Linked DNA regions of Allobranchiibius huperziae. The protein of the gene in region 2 interacts with the protein of the main gene of each other region in a pairwise test. Links are inferred from orthologs where the notes say so. Each region holds a gene or a part of one and is shown on either strand. Other genes may lie near its edges. The genes, in order: dnaA and HNR15_RS01135.

Region 1 (7,920 bases), 3.2 Mb from region 2 along the record:
CTTCGCTGCCGCCGCTGCATCGGCGGCGATCCGCGTCAGCTCCTCGCGGCGCGCGGCGCGGTGGCCGGCGACATCCAGCATCAGGCGACTGCGCTCACCGGTCTCAGCCTGCACGGCCAACCGGGTCAGCTCCTGCAGGGCCTCGAGGACCTTGCCGTCCTGCCCGACGAGGCGGCGCGGAACGCGGCCTTCTTCGGAGTCCACGATCGCGACGGCGGCGCGGTCCCCGTCGACGTCCACATCGATGTCACCGTCGAGGTCGGCGATGTCGAGCAACGTCTCGAGGAAGTCGGCCGCGATCTCACCTTCGCGGTCCAGCCCCGAGGAGCGGTCGGCGGCCGGCCGCGCAGCCTGCGACGCAGTCCCCTCCGTCCCCTCTGTGTCCACTCGTTCGTCGACCTGCTCGGACTGGTCGGTGTCCTGCGTCATGAGAGCTCCAGATTCTGTGTCTGCCGGTGGGTGCGAACGGTCGGCATCACCGTTTGCGCTTGGTCTTGGCGCGCGGAGGCGCGACGTTCTTCGCAGTGGTCGTGGTGATCTTGGTGTCCCCGGACGTCGACACCGCGGTCGTGGATCCGCCGGACGTGCCGTTCGAGGAGACGTCGGTGGGCTGCCCGGTGGAGGGGGTCGGGCGACGCTTGCCCTTCTTCGGCTGCACCCGCTGCCCGCTCACCTTGGGTTTAGCGGCGTCCTCGCCCTCGGCAGGCGCTTCCGCGGCGGCGACTGCGGCCGCCTTGTCCAGACTCACGGCCGCACCTGGCATCGGCTTGCCCTTGGCGCGACGACGTTCTTCCAAGGCCTTCTCGGCCGCGGAGCCGGGTGCGGGCATCCGCCGGATCACGTAGAACTGCTGTCCCATGGTCCAGAGGTTGGTGGTCAGCCAGTAGATCAGGACACCGATGGGGAAGTTCGGGCCGGTGACGAAGAAGAACAGCGGCATCACGTACATGATGATTTTCTGCTGCTTGGCCATCGGGTTGTCCAAGGCCGCAGCCGGCATGTTCTTCTGCATCAGCTGACGCTGGGTGATGAACATCGTGGCCGACATCAGCACGATGAGGCCCATCGTGAGGACCTTCGCGGCCAACGAGTGGCTGCCCAGGAAAGTGTCCGACAGCTTCGCGCCGAAGAGGGTCGACTGCTCCGCCTGACGCGCCGCGGCGTGGGTCATCAGACCGATCGACTTGTGGCGCCCGTCGCCGATCTTGCCCAGGTTGTTGAGCACCCGGAAGAGAGCGAAGAAGAACGGTGCCTGGAGCAGGATCGGCATACAGGAGCTGAACGGGTTGGTGCCCGTCCGCTTGTAGAGCTCCATCGTCTCTTCCGTCATCTTCTGACGGGACTCGGCGTCCTTCTTGCCCTTGTACTTCTTCTGGATCGCCTGGATCTCCGGCTGGATGAGCTGCATCCGGCGCGAGGTCTTGATCTGCTTGACGAAGAGCGGGATCAGCAGGACCCGCAGGACGATGACCAGGCCGACCACCGAGAACGCCCATGTCCACCCGGAGGTGGGGTTCATGCCGATCTTGCTCAGACCGTTGTGGAAGCCCACCATCACGAGGGCGACGAACCACTCGAGCGGGAAGAGCAGGGTGTCAATCATGGTGTCCTCGGTGCTTCTCGGGTGAGCTGATCAGGATGAGGGGGCGGTCACGCCGCGTGGTGCACGTCGCCGGACACCTTCGCCGGTGGAACGTGGTCGACTCCGCCGGGGTTCCACGGATGGCACCGCAGCAGCCGGCGCGCGGTCAGCCAACTGCCCTTGAAGGGCCCGAACCGGGTGAGGGCGGTGACCGCGTACGCCGAGCAGGACGGCGTGAACCGGCACGACGGCGGGAAGAGTGGGGAGATCCACCGCTGGTAGAGCCGCACCAGCAGGACGAGCGGCGCGGCCAGCCAGCGGTTGAGGGTGCTCATCGCAGCCGCGACAACGCCTGATGCAGCTGGCGCCGCAGATCCTCGCGCACACGAGGGGTGGGTGCACCAGCGAGCGGCGGGTTGGCGCGTACGACGAGATCCACGTCAGCGGGGACGGCGCCGAGCTCCGCCGCGATGACGTGCCGCAGGACCCGCTTGGTGCGAGTGCGGACCACGGCGTTGCCGACGGCCTTGGAAACGACGAAACCCACCCTCGGGACGGCCGAGCCGTCCGCGGGGCGGGAGACGTGTGCTGCATGGACCACCAGCAGGTCACCCCCGCTGCGCCCCGCTCCGCGACCGCGGAGCACGGCCCGGAACTGCGCCGGGCGGCGCAGGCGGTGCGCTGCCGGCAGCACGGGATGCGGGGTTCGATGTGATCGGACTCAGGCGGAGAGGCGCTCGCGGCCCTTACGGCGGCGCGAGGCGATGATGGAGCGGCCGGCGCGCGTCCGCATCCGCAGGCGGAAGCCGTGGGTCTTGGCCCGTCGACGGGTGTTCGGCTGGAAGGTGCGCTTGCTCACGTGTCACTCCGGTCGGATGCCTGGGTCGTGGTGACCCAGATGGTTCGAGATGGTGCCTGGTCAGGTGGTCTCCAGTGTCAACTGCGGCCACCACGGAGCGCCGATCCCCGGGCGATGTACGCAAAGACGCACCTGCCGGTTCTCGACTCACCGTCCATGCTCACAGGGCACGAGACGACCAAAACTCTACGGGCGGCCGGGGACAGTGGTCAAACTCGGCACGCTCACGGACGGTATCTTCGCCACCGCCGCCCGCAAACGATCCAGCAAACCGGTTCCAGAGCCGCCGTTCCAGCCGACACGCCGCACGCTGCTGAACAGAAACCGTCCGCGAGGTTGCCGTGGGGGGTCCTGGTTGTTACGGTCAGGTTCGCTTCGAATGGGGGAAATTATTCACAGCCTGTGGAGAACCCTGTGGATGACGGTCGGTACGCTCCCCGCAGACATTCGACAGCGACCTACTGGGCACCCGTTCGACGGTGACCATCATGAGCTGACCAGGCAGCGAGGAGTACGACGACCGTGAGCGAATCGGACCACGATCTCGCCTTCGTCTGGCACTCCACCCTGATGACGCTGGAGGATTCCGGCATCGCCCAGCGCGACCGGGGCTACCTGCGCCTGGCCCGCCTGATCGGCGTCGTCGGTGAGACCGCCGTACTCGCGGTGCCCTTCGAACACACCAAACGCATCGTCGAGTCGGACCTGATCGACTCGGTGTCCGCGGCGCTCAGCGAGCAGCTGTCCCAGACCGTGACGCTGGCGGTGACCGTCGATGAGTCCCTGCGGCCGCCCGACCAGAGCGCCGAGGCCGGCGAACTCTTCCCGATCGACATCGTGGAGAAGCCCGCGCCGGTGGAGAAGCCGCCGGCACCGCCGGCCCGTGGTCCGGTCTCGACCAGCGCCCGCGGCGGTGCGGCGACCAACGACCCGCGACTGAACCCGAAGTACACCTTCGACACCTTCGTCATCGGTGCCGGCAACAGGTTCGCCTGCGCCGCGGCCCAAGCGGTCGCCGAGACGCCGGCGCGCTCGTACAACCCGCTGTTCATCTACGGCGACTCCGGACTGGGCAAGACCCACCTGCTGCACGCGGTGGGTCACTACGTGCGCAGCTACTACCCTCAGATGCGGGTGCTCTACGTGAACTCCGAGGAGTTCACCAACGACTTCATCAACTCCATCCGCGACGACAACGCCAGCCGCTTCCAGAAGCGCTACCGCGACGACGTCGACGTGCTGCTCATCGACGACGTGCAGTTCCTGCAGGGCAAGGAGAGCACCCAGGAGGAGTTCTTCCACACCTTCAACTCGCTGCACAACGGCGAGAAGCAGATCGTGCTGACCAGTGACCAGCCGCCGAAGCTGCTGAGCGGGCTGGAGGATCGGATGCGGTCCCGGTTCGAGTGGGGCCTCACCACCGATGTGAAGCCGCCGGACCTCGAGACGCGTATCGCGATCCTTCGCAAGAAGGCCATCGCGGACAAGATGGGGATCCCCGACGAGGTGCTGAGCCTGATCGCCAGCAGGGTGCCGAGCAACATCCGCGAGCTCGAGGGCGCGCTGATCCGCGTCACGGCGTACGCGTCGGTGTCGGCCCAGGAGATCACCATGGAGCTGGCGACGCACGTCCTGAAGGACCTGATGCCGAGCGCCAACCCCGGCCAGATCGGGGTCTCCACGATCATGGCCAAGACGGCGGCGTACTTCGACCTCACCGTCGACGATCTGTGCGGCTCGTCCCGCAGTCGCACCCTGGTGAACGCCCGGCAGATCGCCATGTATCTGTGCCGTGAACTGACCGACCTGTCGCTGCCGAAAATTGGTCAACAATTCGGTGGGCGCGATCACACCACGGTGATGCACGCGGACCGTAAGATCCGTCAGCAGATGGGTGACCGGCGTCACCTGTACGACCAGATCAGTGAACTGACCCTTCAGATCCGCCGCGCCACCTGACGCTCCGTCCACACAGTTGTCCACCGTTTTCTGGGGATAACTATGTTTCTCGACCCCTCAGATGTGACCTACATCACCTGACGTGCGGTCCGGAGTCGATATTCCCCACCCCGTTGTCCCCACCCTGTGGATAAGTCTGTGGGTAGCGCCGTTCCGCGCAACACGCCGCGTCACCTCCGCCTCGCGCCGGTCCATCCACAATTCCCTGGGGAAAACAACGCCAAACGGTGGATCGCGGCCCTTCTGCAAGGCCCCGTCGGTGTACGACGTGTGAACAGCGCCCGACCGTCCACCGGACCCCCGGTTCATCCACATCCACCACCCCCAACCGGTCCACAGCCCCCGGCGACCTGGTTGCCGCTCGTTCCGGCGATTTCCTGTCGTTCTCCACAGCATCCACAACCGCTACTACGACGACTAACGATTTCTGGAGATCCTGTTGCGCCCCGACAGCTGGGGAGAACGACAAGAGCCACGGGACCCGGACCGAACAACATCGATGGACCGCTTCGGTTGGCGGGCGGGTCCCTGCCGACTAGGGTCGGTCTGCGCCAGACGACCGCTGCCTGAAGCGAGCGCCGTCGACGCATCCCTGCACCCGAACGAGCAGCTACTGAGGACGGTCCGTGTCGTGAAGCTCCAGGTCGAACGCGATGTGCTTGCCGAAGCGGTCACCTGGGCCGTACGCGGCCTGTCCACCCGCCCGCCCGTACCGGTCCTGGCCGGTGTGCTGCTGGAAGCCGCCGAGGACTCGCTCACGCTGAGCGCCTTCGACTACGAGGTCTCGGCCAAGGTCACCGTCCCCGCTCAGGTCGACGAGCCCGGCGAGACCCTGGTGATGGGCCGGCTGCTGTCGGAGATCTCCCGGTCGCTGCCGGCCAAGCCGGTCTCGCTGGCCGTCGACGGGTCCAAGCTGACGGTCTCCTGCGGGTCCAGCCGGTTCGCGCTGCAGCAGATGCCCACTGCGGACTACCCCACGCTGCCGATCTCTCCGGAGCCCAGCGGTTCGGTGCAGGGCGACATCTTCACCCAGGCGGTCGCGCAGGTCTCCATCGCGGCCGACCGCGGCGACACCCTGCCGATCCTGACCGGTGTCCGGATGGAGATCGAGGGCGACAAGCTGAGCCTGTTGGCCACCGACCGCTACCGGCTGGCCCTGCGCGAGCTCACCTGGAACCCCAGCACCGCGGACGCCTCGCACGTCGCGCTGATCCCCGCGCGCACGCTGTCGGACACCGCTCGCGCCCTCGGCGCGTCCGGCACGGTCGGCATCGCCCTCGGTCACGCGGCAGGCGGTGAGGGCCTCGTGGGGTTCGAGGCCGGTCGACGCCGCAGCACCAGCCGACTGCTGGACGGGGAGTACCCGAAGGTCACCGCCATCTTCCCGACGAGCGTGGACACCGTCGCGGTGCTCAACACCGCCACGCTGACCGAAGCCGTCAAGCGCGTAGCGCTGGTGGCCGAGCGCAACGCCGCCGTACGGCTGCGCTTCAGCGAGGGCCAGGTCGGCATCGAGGCCGGTCAGGGCGACGACGCCCAGGCCAGCGAGGCCGTGGAGTGCAACCTGCAGGGCCCGGAGCTGGAGATCGCCTTCAACCCGCAGTTCCTGCTCGACGGCCTGGGAGCCATCGGCACGTCGTACGCGCGGATGTCCTTCACCCAGCCCAGCCGCCCCGCGGTGCTGTCGGGGCAGGCCGAGGCGGACGGCGACGCTGACGAGAGCTACCGCTACGTGCTGATGCCGGTGCGCTTCGCGAGCTAGACCGTGCGCAGCGCAGGTTGTGAGCGAGCACAGCGAGCACGCGGCCGCAGCGGAGTACGGTCGCGGCTCGCGAACGAAGGAACAACGAGCTGAATCCGCGATTGTCAGCGGATCAGTGGCATCTGCGTCAGTAGGACGCTGACAACCGAGCGGGAGTAGCGTCGGGCCCGAGATCGGCTCGCGGATCCTGCGAGTACCTGACCACTGGCGAACAAGGAGTTGGACATGCAGATCGGCTTGATCGGGCTGGGCAAGATGGGCGGCAACATGCGCGACCGCATCCGTGCCGCAGGTCACGAGGTCGTCGGGTACGACACCGACCAGAAGATCAGTGACGCCAAGGACCTCAAGGATCTGGTCTCCAAGCTCTCGGCGCCACGGGTGGTGTGGGTGATGGTGCCCGCCGGCAAGGTCACCGACTCCGTGATCAACGACCTGTCCGACCTGCTCGAGGCCGGCGACCTCATCGTCGACGGTGGCAACAGCAAGTTCACCGACGACGAGCGGCACGCCCAGGAGCTGGACAGGAAGGGCATCGCCTTCGTCGACTGCGGTGTCTCCGGCGGCGTGTGGGGCAAGGAGGCCGGGTACGGCCTCATGTGCGGTGGCAGCGACAAGGACGTGGAGCGCGTCATGCCGATCTTCGACGCACTGCGCCCCGAGGGCCCACGCGACGAGGGCTGGGTGCACGCCGGCGACGTCGGCGCCGGGCACTACGTGAAGATGGTCCACAACGGCATCGAGTACGGGATGATGCAGGCGTACGCCGAGGGCTACGAGCTGCTCGCGGCCAAGGAGATCGTCAAGGACGTGCCCGCCGCGTTCAAGGCCTGGACCCGCGGGACCGTCGTGCGGTCGTGGCTGCAGGAACTGATGGCGACCGCCCTCGCCAAGGACCCCGGTTTCGACAAGATCTCCGGTTTCGTCAACGACTCCGGTGAGGGTCGGTGGACCGTGCAGGAGGCCGTGGAGTACGGCGTGCCCATGCCGGTCATCTCCGCCTCGCTCTTCGCCCGGTTCGTCTCCCGCCAGGACGACTCCCCCGCGATGCAGGCCGTGGCCGCCATGCGCAACGAGTTCGGCGGGCACCCGGTCACCCTCAAGGGCCAGAAGGGCATCGTCACCGACCACTGAGCCGTCACCCCATGAGGTTCTTCGGGGTCGGGTGAGCGGGTCGGGGATCGGGCGGCGCTCTGTCGTGGTGCCGTGCTCCTAGACTTCCCACGGTGTACCTGCGACGGCTGACTCTGACCGGATTCCGGTCCTACGAGCAGCTCGAGCTCGACTTCGAGCCCGGCGTCACGACGCTGGTCGGGCGCAACGGACAGGGCAAGACCAACCTGGTCGAGGCCGTCGGCTATCTCGCCACCCTCGGATCGCACCGGGTCGCGACAGACCACCCCCTGATCCGCGCCGGGGACGAGCAGGCTGTCGTCCGCGCGATCGTGGTGCGCGACGGGCGTGAGCAGAGCATCGAGATCGAGATCAACCCCGGGCGGGCCAACCGCGCACGCCTGGGTCGAGGGGCTGCCGTCCGTCCGCGCGACATCCTCGGCAGTCTGCGCACCGTGCTCTTCGCGCCGGAGGATCTAGCGCTGGTCAAAGGCGACCCGGCCGGCCGCCGCCGCTTCCTGGACGACCTTCTGGTGGCGCGCCAACCGCGCTGGGCCGCGGCGCGCTCGGACTACGACAAGATCCTCAAGCAGCGCAACGCGTTGCTGAAGAACGCCCGCACGTCCCGGAACGATGCGGCTCTGG
Region 2 (7,783 bases):
CGCACGAGGTCGGTGAGCGCTGAGAGGGTCTCGTCGATGTCCGTGTCCGGGTCGGGCCGGTGCAGCTGATAGAGGTCGATGTGGTCGGTCTGCAGGCGGCGCAGCGAACGCTCGACGGCCTGCATGATCCACCGACGGGAAGCACCCCGGTGGTTGAGGTCATCGTCGACGGGTCCCCAGAACTTCGTGGCGAGAACGACCTCGTCGCGTCGGCCCTTCAGTGCCTCGCCGACCACTTCCTCGGAGTCCCCGTAGCGGTCGGCGGTGTCGACGAAATTGATGCCGGCGTCCAGCGCTCGGTGGATGATGCGGATCCCGTCCTGGCGGTCGGGGTTTCCGAGCGAGCCGAGCATCATCGCGCCGAGGGCGTAGGGAGTGACCTTGATGCCGGTGCGGCCGAGTGTGCGGTACTTCATCCGAGTGCTCCTCGAGGTGAGTCGTCAGGCGTGGGCGGGTAGGTACTGGCCGTCGCGCATCGTGGACACTGCAGTTCTCACGAATGCTGCGGCTTAGCGGAACGTCGTTCCTCTAAGATAGCAGCCTATCCGGAATCATGTTCCTTTTACAGAGGAGACGTCGCGTGCCTCACACCACGGACGGGGACGGCGGGGAGCCGCGCCGCCAGCGCGCGGACGCCCGGTTGAACATCGACGCGCTGGTGGAGGCGGCCAAGGCGGTCTTCGCCGAGTCGGGTGTCGACGCGCCGGTGCGGTCCATCGCCGAGCGGGCCGGCGTGGGTGTGGGCACGCTCTATCGCCACTTCCCGCTGCGTTCCGACCTCATCTCGGCGGTCTTCCGACGCGAGATGGACGCCTGCGTCGCGGCGGCCACCGACCTCGAGGCCGCCTACCCTCCCGGTGAAGCGTTGGACCGTTGGGTCATGCGCTACACCCAGTTCGTCGCCACCAAACGTGGACTCGCGGGAGCTCTGCACTCGGGGGATCCCGCGTACGAGCCGCTCGCGGAGTACTTCTCGACCCGCCTGGCTCCGACTCTCGAGCGTCTGCTCGACGCAGCGACCGAGTCCGGGGAGATCAGCCAGCGTGTGGTCGCGGGGGAGTTCCTGGGCGCCGTGGCGAACCTGTGCCACGACGGCGGCCCGACCCCTAGCCGGAGTGGCGGACGCGCGGAGCGGATGGTGCGGCTGCTGCTCGCCGGACTTCGGTCGGAGGACGTCGGCTGATCACGACCGGGCGCAGATCTCCCCCGTGCAGCGTCACCGAGAACGGACTCTCGGGGAATCATCGATGCACGAATACGCCCGACCGTCGCGACGCAGTGTCGACGGGCGGCTGACGAGGGTGGGCTAGGGGACGACCGTGACCGGCCACTTCGCGTCGCGCACCAGATGGACCGCGAGCGAGCCCACGAGACGGTGGCCGGCCTGGCTGGAGGCACCGACCACCACTGCGTCGGCGCGGCGCTCGGTGGCGACCGCCACGATCTCCTTGTAGGGATTGCCGTGCCGCTCGACCATCTCGAAGTCGAGGTCGTCGACGACCCCGGACTCGGCGATCTGGCGGCGCATGTCGGCAACCACTCCGGCCTGGGTCTCCCGCAGCAGCGGGATGGCGGCGGGTGCGGCAGCGGCGTACACGCCGAGGGTGTGCACGTAGACGGCGACGAGGGTGGCGTTCATCCGGCGGGCCATGCCGACGGCGTACGCGCCCGCATGGGTCGCCGACTCCGACCCGTCGACACCGACCACGATCACGACCTTGGGTGGAGCGCCGTCCTGCGTCATCTTCGGACGGTATCGAACCCGCACCGGATCGCGGGAGACCTACCGGTCACGGACCCCCACGCCAGTGATCGATCCGTCGATGGTCGGGTGAGAAGCCGTTGTCGACGCCCCACAACACGGCCTGGGTGCGGCTGGACACGTCGATCTTGCGGTAGATCGCGCGGATGTAGGACTTGACGGTGTTGGGGCTGAGGAAGGTGCGTGAGGACACCTCCGCGTTGCTGTGGCCCTGGGTGATCAGGGCCAGGATCTCCGACTCGCGCTCGGTGAGACCCTCGCCCCGGCCGGGCCAGTCCAGCCCGGTCACCGGGCGGGCGCGGCCCGGCGGATCGCTGATGACGATCTCGCCCGCGTGCACCGCCTCGATGGCCGCGATGAACTCCCGGGCGGGAAGTGCCTTGGACAGGTAGCCGTGCACACCCTGCCGCTGCGCGCTCTCGACCAGCTCGGGGTGGAAGTTCCAGGTGTAGACGATCACCTTGCGCGCGCAGGGGCTGCGGATGAGCACCCCGATCTCCTCGCGGTCGGACTCCGGCTGGGCGAACGCGTCGTAGAGCACGACGTCGACGGTGTCCCTCAGCGGTTGGTTGGTGTCGATCTCGGCGATGATCACCCGGTCGCGGTACTGGTCGATGATCTTCGCGACGCCGAGCAGGACGACGTCGTAGTCGTCCACCAGGGCGACGGTGATGGGGGCTTGGGGCACTCCTCCACGTTAAACCTCCCTAGGGGTGTGTTGCAGCAGCCCTAGGGGTGAAAATCTCTAGGAGTACACAGTTCCTCTATCGGAAGGCTCGCCATGTTGGGTCTCATCATCACCATCGTCGTCGTCGGACTGATCGCGGGCGCGATCGCCCGCCTCATCGTCCCGGGCAAGCAGGACATCTCCATCCTCATGACCATCGTGCTCGGCATCGTCGGCTCGTTCATCGGCGGATTCCTCGGCTACGTGATCTTCCACAAGGACGCCGGAGGCGGCTTCCTGCAGCCGTCCGGCATCATCGGATCGATCATCGGCGCCGTCATCGCGCTCCTGATCTGGACTCGCGTCGGCAACCGCCGCAGCTCGGTTCGTGCCTGACACCAGGACACGTGCCTGCCATCCGGGGGAGGCAACGAAAGGCCCCTCACCATCACTGGTGAGGGGCCTTTTGCAGGTGTGTGGAGCGGTCAGCCCTTCGCGGCGGCCTTCAGCTTGCTGCCGGCGGTGACCTTCGCCGCGTGCGACGCGGGGATCTGGATCTCGGCGCCGGTCTGCGGGTTACGGCCGGTGCGAGCCGCACGCTCGACGCGCTCGACGGTCAGCAGACCGGGCAGCTGCACCTTCTCGCCGCGGCCGATGGCCTCGAGGATGACGTCGTTCAGGCCGGTGATCACCGAGGTGGCGTCCTTGACGCTGACGCCGGTGCGCTGCGCAATGGTGCTCGCAAGGTCAGTGCGGTTCATGGAAGTCCTGTTCTGTTCGTTCGCTTGAAGAGGGATCGGATCCGGCGCTGGCCGGATCCGCCCGCCGGCGCGTGACCGGCGGAGCTGACGGTACTGATGGTGCACGGCATACCCACAATTCGGCGGTATTCCGCGGCACGCGATCGTTCTTCACCGTAGACGCCTGCGGCCCGGTGTCAAAAGCCCACACCGCCGGGCGCGTCGGAAAAACGCGTCCTCAGTCCAGTTTCGACTCGCCGCTGTCGGTGTCGGCGTCGACCGGGTGCGCCTCCGCGGCCTCGGCCGCGGCGCGCGCGGCGTCGGGCTGCGACGACACCGGCGGTGCGTCGACCGTGTCCGCGTCGACCGGTACGCCGCCCGGAGCGTCGGCCGAGGCGCCTTCGGCGATGGTCCCCTGCACGACGGGCCCCTCCTTCTTGCCGGTGGCTGCGTGCAGCGCGGCGGTGGCGGCGTTCTTGACGGCCTGCCCCGCACCCGCGGCGGCTGCCTGGCCGGCGGCGGCGGCCACCTCGGGACCGCGCTCGCGGATCTGCTCGCTCGCCTTGGTCACCTGCTCCTGCACCGCCGGGTGCTCCCAGGCCCTGGCCGCCTGCAGTTTGATCTGCTCGTAGCGGCGCTCGCCCGCCTTGGCGCCGAAGACGTACCCGGCGCCGAATCCGACGAGAAACGACAGCTTGCCCATGTCTGGTCTCCTAGCGTGTGATGTCGCGCTCGACCCTACCGGCGGCGTACCGGTCAGCTTGCGCTCGTTCGTGACACCGGGTGAAAGCGCCGTGACACCGGCGTGAAACCGGATGGCCGCACGGTGTCCGCATGACCACACAGATCACCCACCTTCCCACTGCGCCGACCGGCCCGCTCGCCGTCGAAGCGACCGGTCTGGTCAAACAGTTCGGCGCGGCCCGCGCGGTCGACGGCATCGACCTGCGGGTGCGGCCGGGCGAGATCTACGGCGTGCTCGGACCCAACGGTGCCGGCAAGACCACCATGCTGAAGATGCTCGCCACGCTGCTGCCCATCGACGCCGGTACGGCGCGCATCCTCGGGCACGACGTGCAGGCGTCGCCGCACATCATCCGGCAGCTGATCGGCGTCACCGGGCAGTACGCCTCGGTGGACGAGAACCTCACGGCTGCAGAGAATCTGCGGCTGTTCGGCCGGCTGCAGGGACTCTCGCTGCGGGACGCACGGGCGCGGGCCGCCCGACTGCTCGAGCAGTTCGGGTTGTCGGAGGCGGCCGACCGGCAGATCGCGCAGTTCTCCGGCGGCATGCGCCGTCGGCTCGACCTGGCGGCGAGCCTCATCACCAGCCCGCCGGTCATCTTCCTCGACGAACCGACCACCGGTCTGGATCCGCGCACCCGCGGCCAGATGTGGGAGACGATCCGTGGCCTGGTGGCCGACGGGTGCACCGTCCTGCTCACCACCCAGTACCTGGACGAGGCCGACCAGCTGGCCGACCGCATCGCCGTCATCGACCACGGTCGGATGGTCGCCGAAGGCACCCCGGACCAGCTCAAGGCGAAGGTCGGCGGATCCAGCCTGCAGCTCGGCGTCCGCGACGTCGGCCAGGTCGCCGAGGCGGCCCGGATCGCCGAGCGCCTCATCGGCGACACCGCCGTACGCACCCCTGACCGCGCCGGCTTCACGATCCCGCTCGCCGACGCCGACCGCGCCGGTGGGGTGCTGATCGCGCTGCGCGAGGCCGGCATCGCCGTCGAGTCGCTCTCGGTGCAGAAGCCGACCCTCGACGAGGTCTTCCTCGCGCTCACCGGCGAGGACACCCAGCACGACTCATCCCGTTCCACCGACCAGGGAGTTGCCTGATGACCACCGCACAGCTCGAAACCTCAACGACGGCAACACCACTCGCAACGAAAGTCGTGCAGCCGCGTCCGCACGTCGGCACCCGCGCGACGGTTGAGCAGACCTTCAGCATGGCGTGGCGAGCCTTGATGAAGATGCGCCGCAACCCCGAGCAACTCGTCGACGTGATGGTGCTGCCGATCGTCTTCACGGTGATGTTCACCTACGTGTTCGGCGGCGCCGTCTCCGGCAGCGTCGGGCGCTATCTGCCGCTGATCATCCCCGGCATCCTGGCGCAGACCGTCCTCACCGCCTGCGTGGCGACCGGCACCCAGCTGCGCGAGGACATGGACAAGGGAGTCTTCGACCGCTTCCGGTCGTTGCCGATCGCGCGGATCGCACCGCTCGCCGGCCCGATGGTGGCCGACCTGGTGCGCTACGCGATCGCCTCGACGCTCACGGTGCTGGTGGGACTGGTGATGGGCTACCGGCCCGGCGGCGGCGTCTTCGGGGTGCTCGCAGCGGTCCTGCTGCTCGTCGTCACCGGATGGTCGATGGCCTGGGTCTTCACCTGGGTCGGCACCGTGATGAAGTCCGCGCAGAGCGTGCAGGGCACCTCGATGATGATCATGTTCCCGCTGACGTTCCTGTCCAACGCGTTCGTGCCGGCCGGGTCGATGCCCGGGTGGCTGCGCGCGTTCGTCGACGTCAACCCTGTCTCGCACGTGGTCACCGCGGCGCGCGATCTGATGAACGACGGCAACGTCACCGCCGAGGTCGGGTGGGCGCTGCTGGGTTGCGCCGCGGTCATCGCGATCTTCGCGCCGTTGTCGGTGCGGTCCTACCGCCGCAAGCTCTGAGCCGACCGCAGCCGGTCGACCGTCTCGCGCAGCTGCGTGAAACGTGCGGCGGAGTCGTCGCCGATCCCAGGTCGTGCCCGGTCGATGAGATCGGGCGCGACCTGCTGCACGTCGCGGACCGCGCGCTCCCAGTCCATCGAGGGATACACCTGGTTGTAGCCGGAGGCGTGAGCGAGGACCATCAGCCGGGCGCCGGTGTCCGCGGCGTCCGGCAGGTGCGTGACGACCCACCGACCGACGGCGAACGCAAGGGCGCCCGCGGAGGGGTGGTCCAGGTCGGCGAGCGACCCGGCGAGGGTTTCGCTCAGCGCTTCGAGGGATTCGACGTACGCCGTGGTGCTGGCGGCGTCGGGCGCGCCGGCGGTGTCGGCCAGCACCACGCTGTGCAGATACGCGGCGCGGCCGAAGAGCAGCCACGGGGCGGCCCGGTCCAGGGACATGGCTAGCGAGACGGTCAGTCGCTGCATCAGGCACCAGCCGTCGAGGTGCAACCGGGCGGCCGACTGCCGATCCCCCCGCGCGAAGGCGAGCTCGGCGCGCACCGGCTCCGAGGAACCCCACCCCACGACGCCGACCTCGGCGGTCTCCGCCTCGAGTCGCTCGGCCTGCGACTGCGCCTCGGCGAGGTCGCCCGCGTCGATCGCGCCCAGCGCGATGACCATCCGCTGTTGCGCGGCGTCGTCCACCGCGTGCAGGCGCAGCAGGACGTCGATCGCGCGCTCCGCCTCTCGCGCCGCCTCGATCCGTCGGCCGCCCTGCACGAGCAGGCCCGCGCGCTCGGCACGTAGCGCGTGCACCTGCCACGGGCCGTCCGACTCCTCGCTGTTGGACAGCGCGAGGTCCAGTGCGTGCAGCGCGACGTCCAGATCGCCGGCGTTCTCCGCCAGGTGCATCCACCAGCGCGCCGCGAGTCCCGCGAGGTGCCTGTCCGGTGAGCCGGACAGGGCGATGAGTCGTTCCTCAGCCGTCGCCGCGTGGTCTCCCGTGACCTGGGCGAGCACGCCGGAGATCTGCACCAGTGCGGCGAGGCGGGAGTCATCGCCCGGCCCCAGCGTGTCGAGCGCGTCGAGGAGCGCTTGATCGGCGGCCTCGCGGAACAGTCCTTGAAACATCGCGTCCCACGCCAGCAGGGTGCGTGCGGCGTCGGCGTCCTGCGGAGCGACCGGGTGCCGCATGATCACCTGGGCTGCGCTCTCACTGGCATCGAAGGCGCGCAGGAAGTTGCCGCTGACCTGCCACAGCGTGATCAGGGTCGCGCCGATCACGGCGGTCGCCTCGGCGTCGTCGGAGGCGATCGCCCGATCCAACTCGACCGCGAGGTTGCCTTCGTCGCGGGTCAGCGCGTCGATCGTGTCGATCTGGTCGGGGCCGAAGAAGCGCGCGGCCGTCGTGCGGCTGACGTGCAGCGCCCAGGCGCGTACGGCGCCGCGCACCGTCGTGCCCCGGCCGGTCTGCTCCAGACGGTCCCGCCCGAACTCTCGCACCGTCTCCAGCATCCGATAGCGCACCGTGTCGTCCTCGACGACGGTGAGCAGCGACTGCGACACCAGACTCTCGACGTGCGTGAGCGCGGCAGACCCGACGACCCATTCGGCACCCTCGAGGTCGAAACCGTCGTGGAACGCCGACAGGGCGGTGAGGGCGTCGCGGTCGTCAGCGTCCAGCAGGTTCCAGGACCAGTCGATGACGGCCTGCAGGGTCTGGTGCCGCTCCGGCACCCCGCGGGTGCTCCCACGCAGCAGGCTGAAGCGCTGGTCCAGGCGCTCCGCGATCGCGGTCACCGACATCGCGCGGACGCGGGCCGCGGCCAGCTCGATCGCCAGCGGGAGACCGTCGAGTCGATCGACGAGCGGCCCGACGACCTCGTCGCGCAGCTCCACACCCGGGCGCGCCGCGAGAGCCCGGTCGCGGAAGAGGGTGGTGGCGT

What was found.
Region 1: the proteins of HNR15_RS01135 (region 2) and dnaA interact in binary tests that used the Escherichia coli proteins (3 or more experiments, as listed by UniProt). The link is inferred for Allobranchiibius huperziae from one-to-one orthologs.

The regions. Positions count from the first base shown.
Region 1 is NZ_JACCFW010000001.1:3,456,405-3,464,324, forward strand. The notes cover bases 2,265-5,181. They hold dnaA (chromosomal replication initiator protein DnaA), read left to right. Parts: upstream 2,265-2,963; coding sequence 2,964-4,400; downstream 4,401-5,181. Other genes in these bases: HNR15_RS18930 (hypothetical protein), read left to right, coding at 2,265-2,297; rpmH (50S ribosomal protein L34), read right to left, coding at 2,304-2,441; dnaN (DNA polymerase III subunit beta), read left to right, coding at 5,032-5,181. In the rest of the region: HNR15_RS16480 (Jag family protein), read right to left, coding at 1-429; membrane protein insertase YidC, read right to left, coding at 476-1,603; membrane protein insertion efficiency factor YidD, read right to left, coding at 1,651-1,917; HNR15_RS16495 (ribonuclease P protein component), read right to left, coding at 1,914-2,228; more of HNR15_RS18930, read left to right, coding at 2,175-2,264; more of dnaN, read left to right, coding at 5,182-6,162; gnd (phosphogluconate dehydrogenase (NAD(+)-dependent, decarboxylating)), read left to right, coding at 6,388-7,296; DNA replication/repair protein RecF, read left to right, coding at 7,389-7,920. UniProt on the Escherichia coli protein: Plays an essential in the initiation and regulation of chromosomal replication. Binds in an ATP-dependent fashion to the origin of replication (oriC) to initiate formation of the DNA replication initiation complex once per cell cycle.
Region 2 is NZ_JACCFW010000001.1:228,495-236,277, forward strand. What follows is about bases 1,553-4,332. They hold HNR15_RS01135 (HU family DNA-binding protein), read right to left. Parts: upstream 3,191-4,332; coding sequence 2,915-3,190; downstream 1,553-2,914. Other genes in these bases: HNR15_RS01120 (universal stress protein), read right to left, coding at 1,553-1,744; HNR15_RS01125 (response regulator transcription factor), read right to left, coding at 1,791-2,450; HNR15_RS01130 (GlsB/YeaQ/YmgE family stress response membrane protein), read left to right, coding at 2,544-2,825; HNR15_RS01140 (hypothetical protein), read right to left, coding at 3,408-3,872; HNR15_RS01145 (ATP-binding cassette domain-containing protein), read left to right, coding at 4,004-4,332. Outside these bases: HNR15_RS01110 (aldo/keto reductase), read right to left, coding at 1-416; HNR15_RS01115 (TetR/AcrR family transcriptional regulator), read left to right, coding at 581-1,183; more of HNR15_RS01120, read right to left, coding at 1,307-1,552; more of HNR15_RS01145, read left to right, coding at 4,333-5,017; HNR15_RS01150 (ABC transporter permease), read left to right, coding at 5,017-5,856; HNR15_RS01155 (BTAD domain-containing putative transcriptional regulator), read right to left, coding at 5,838-7,783.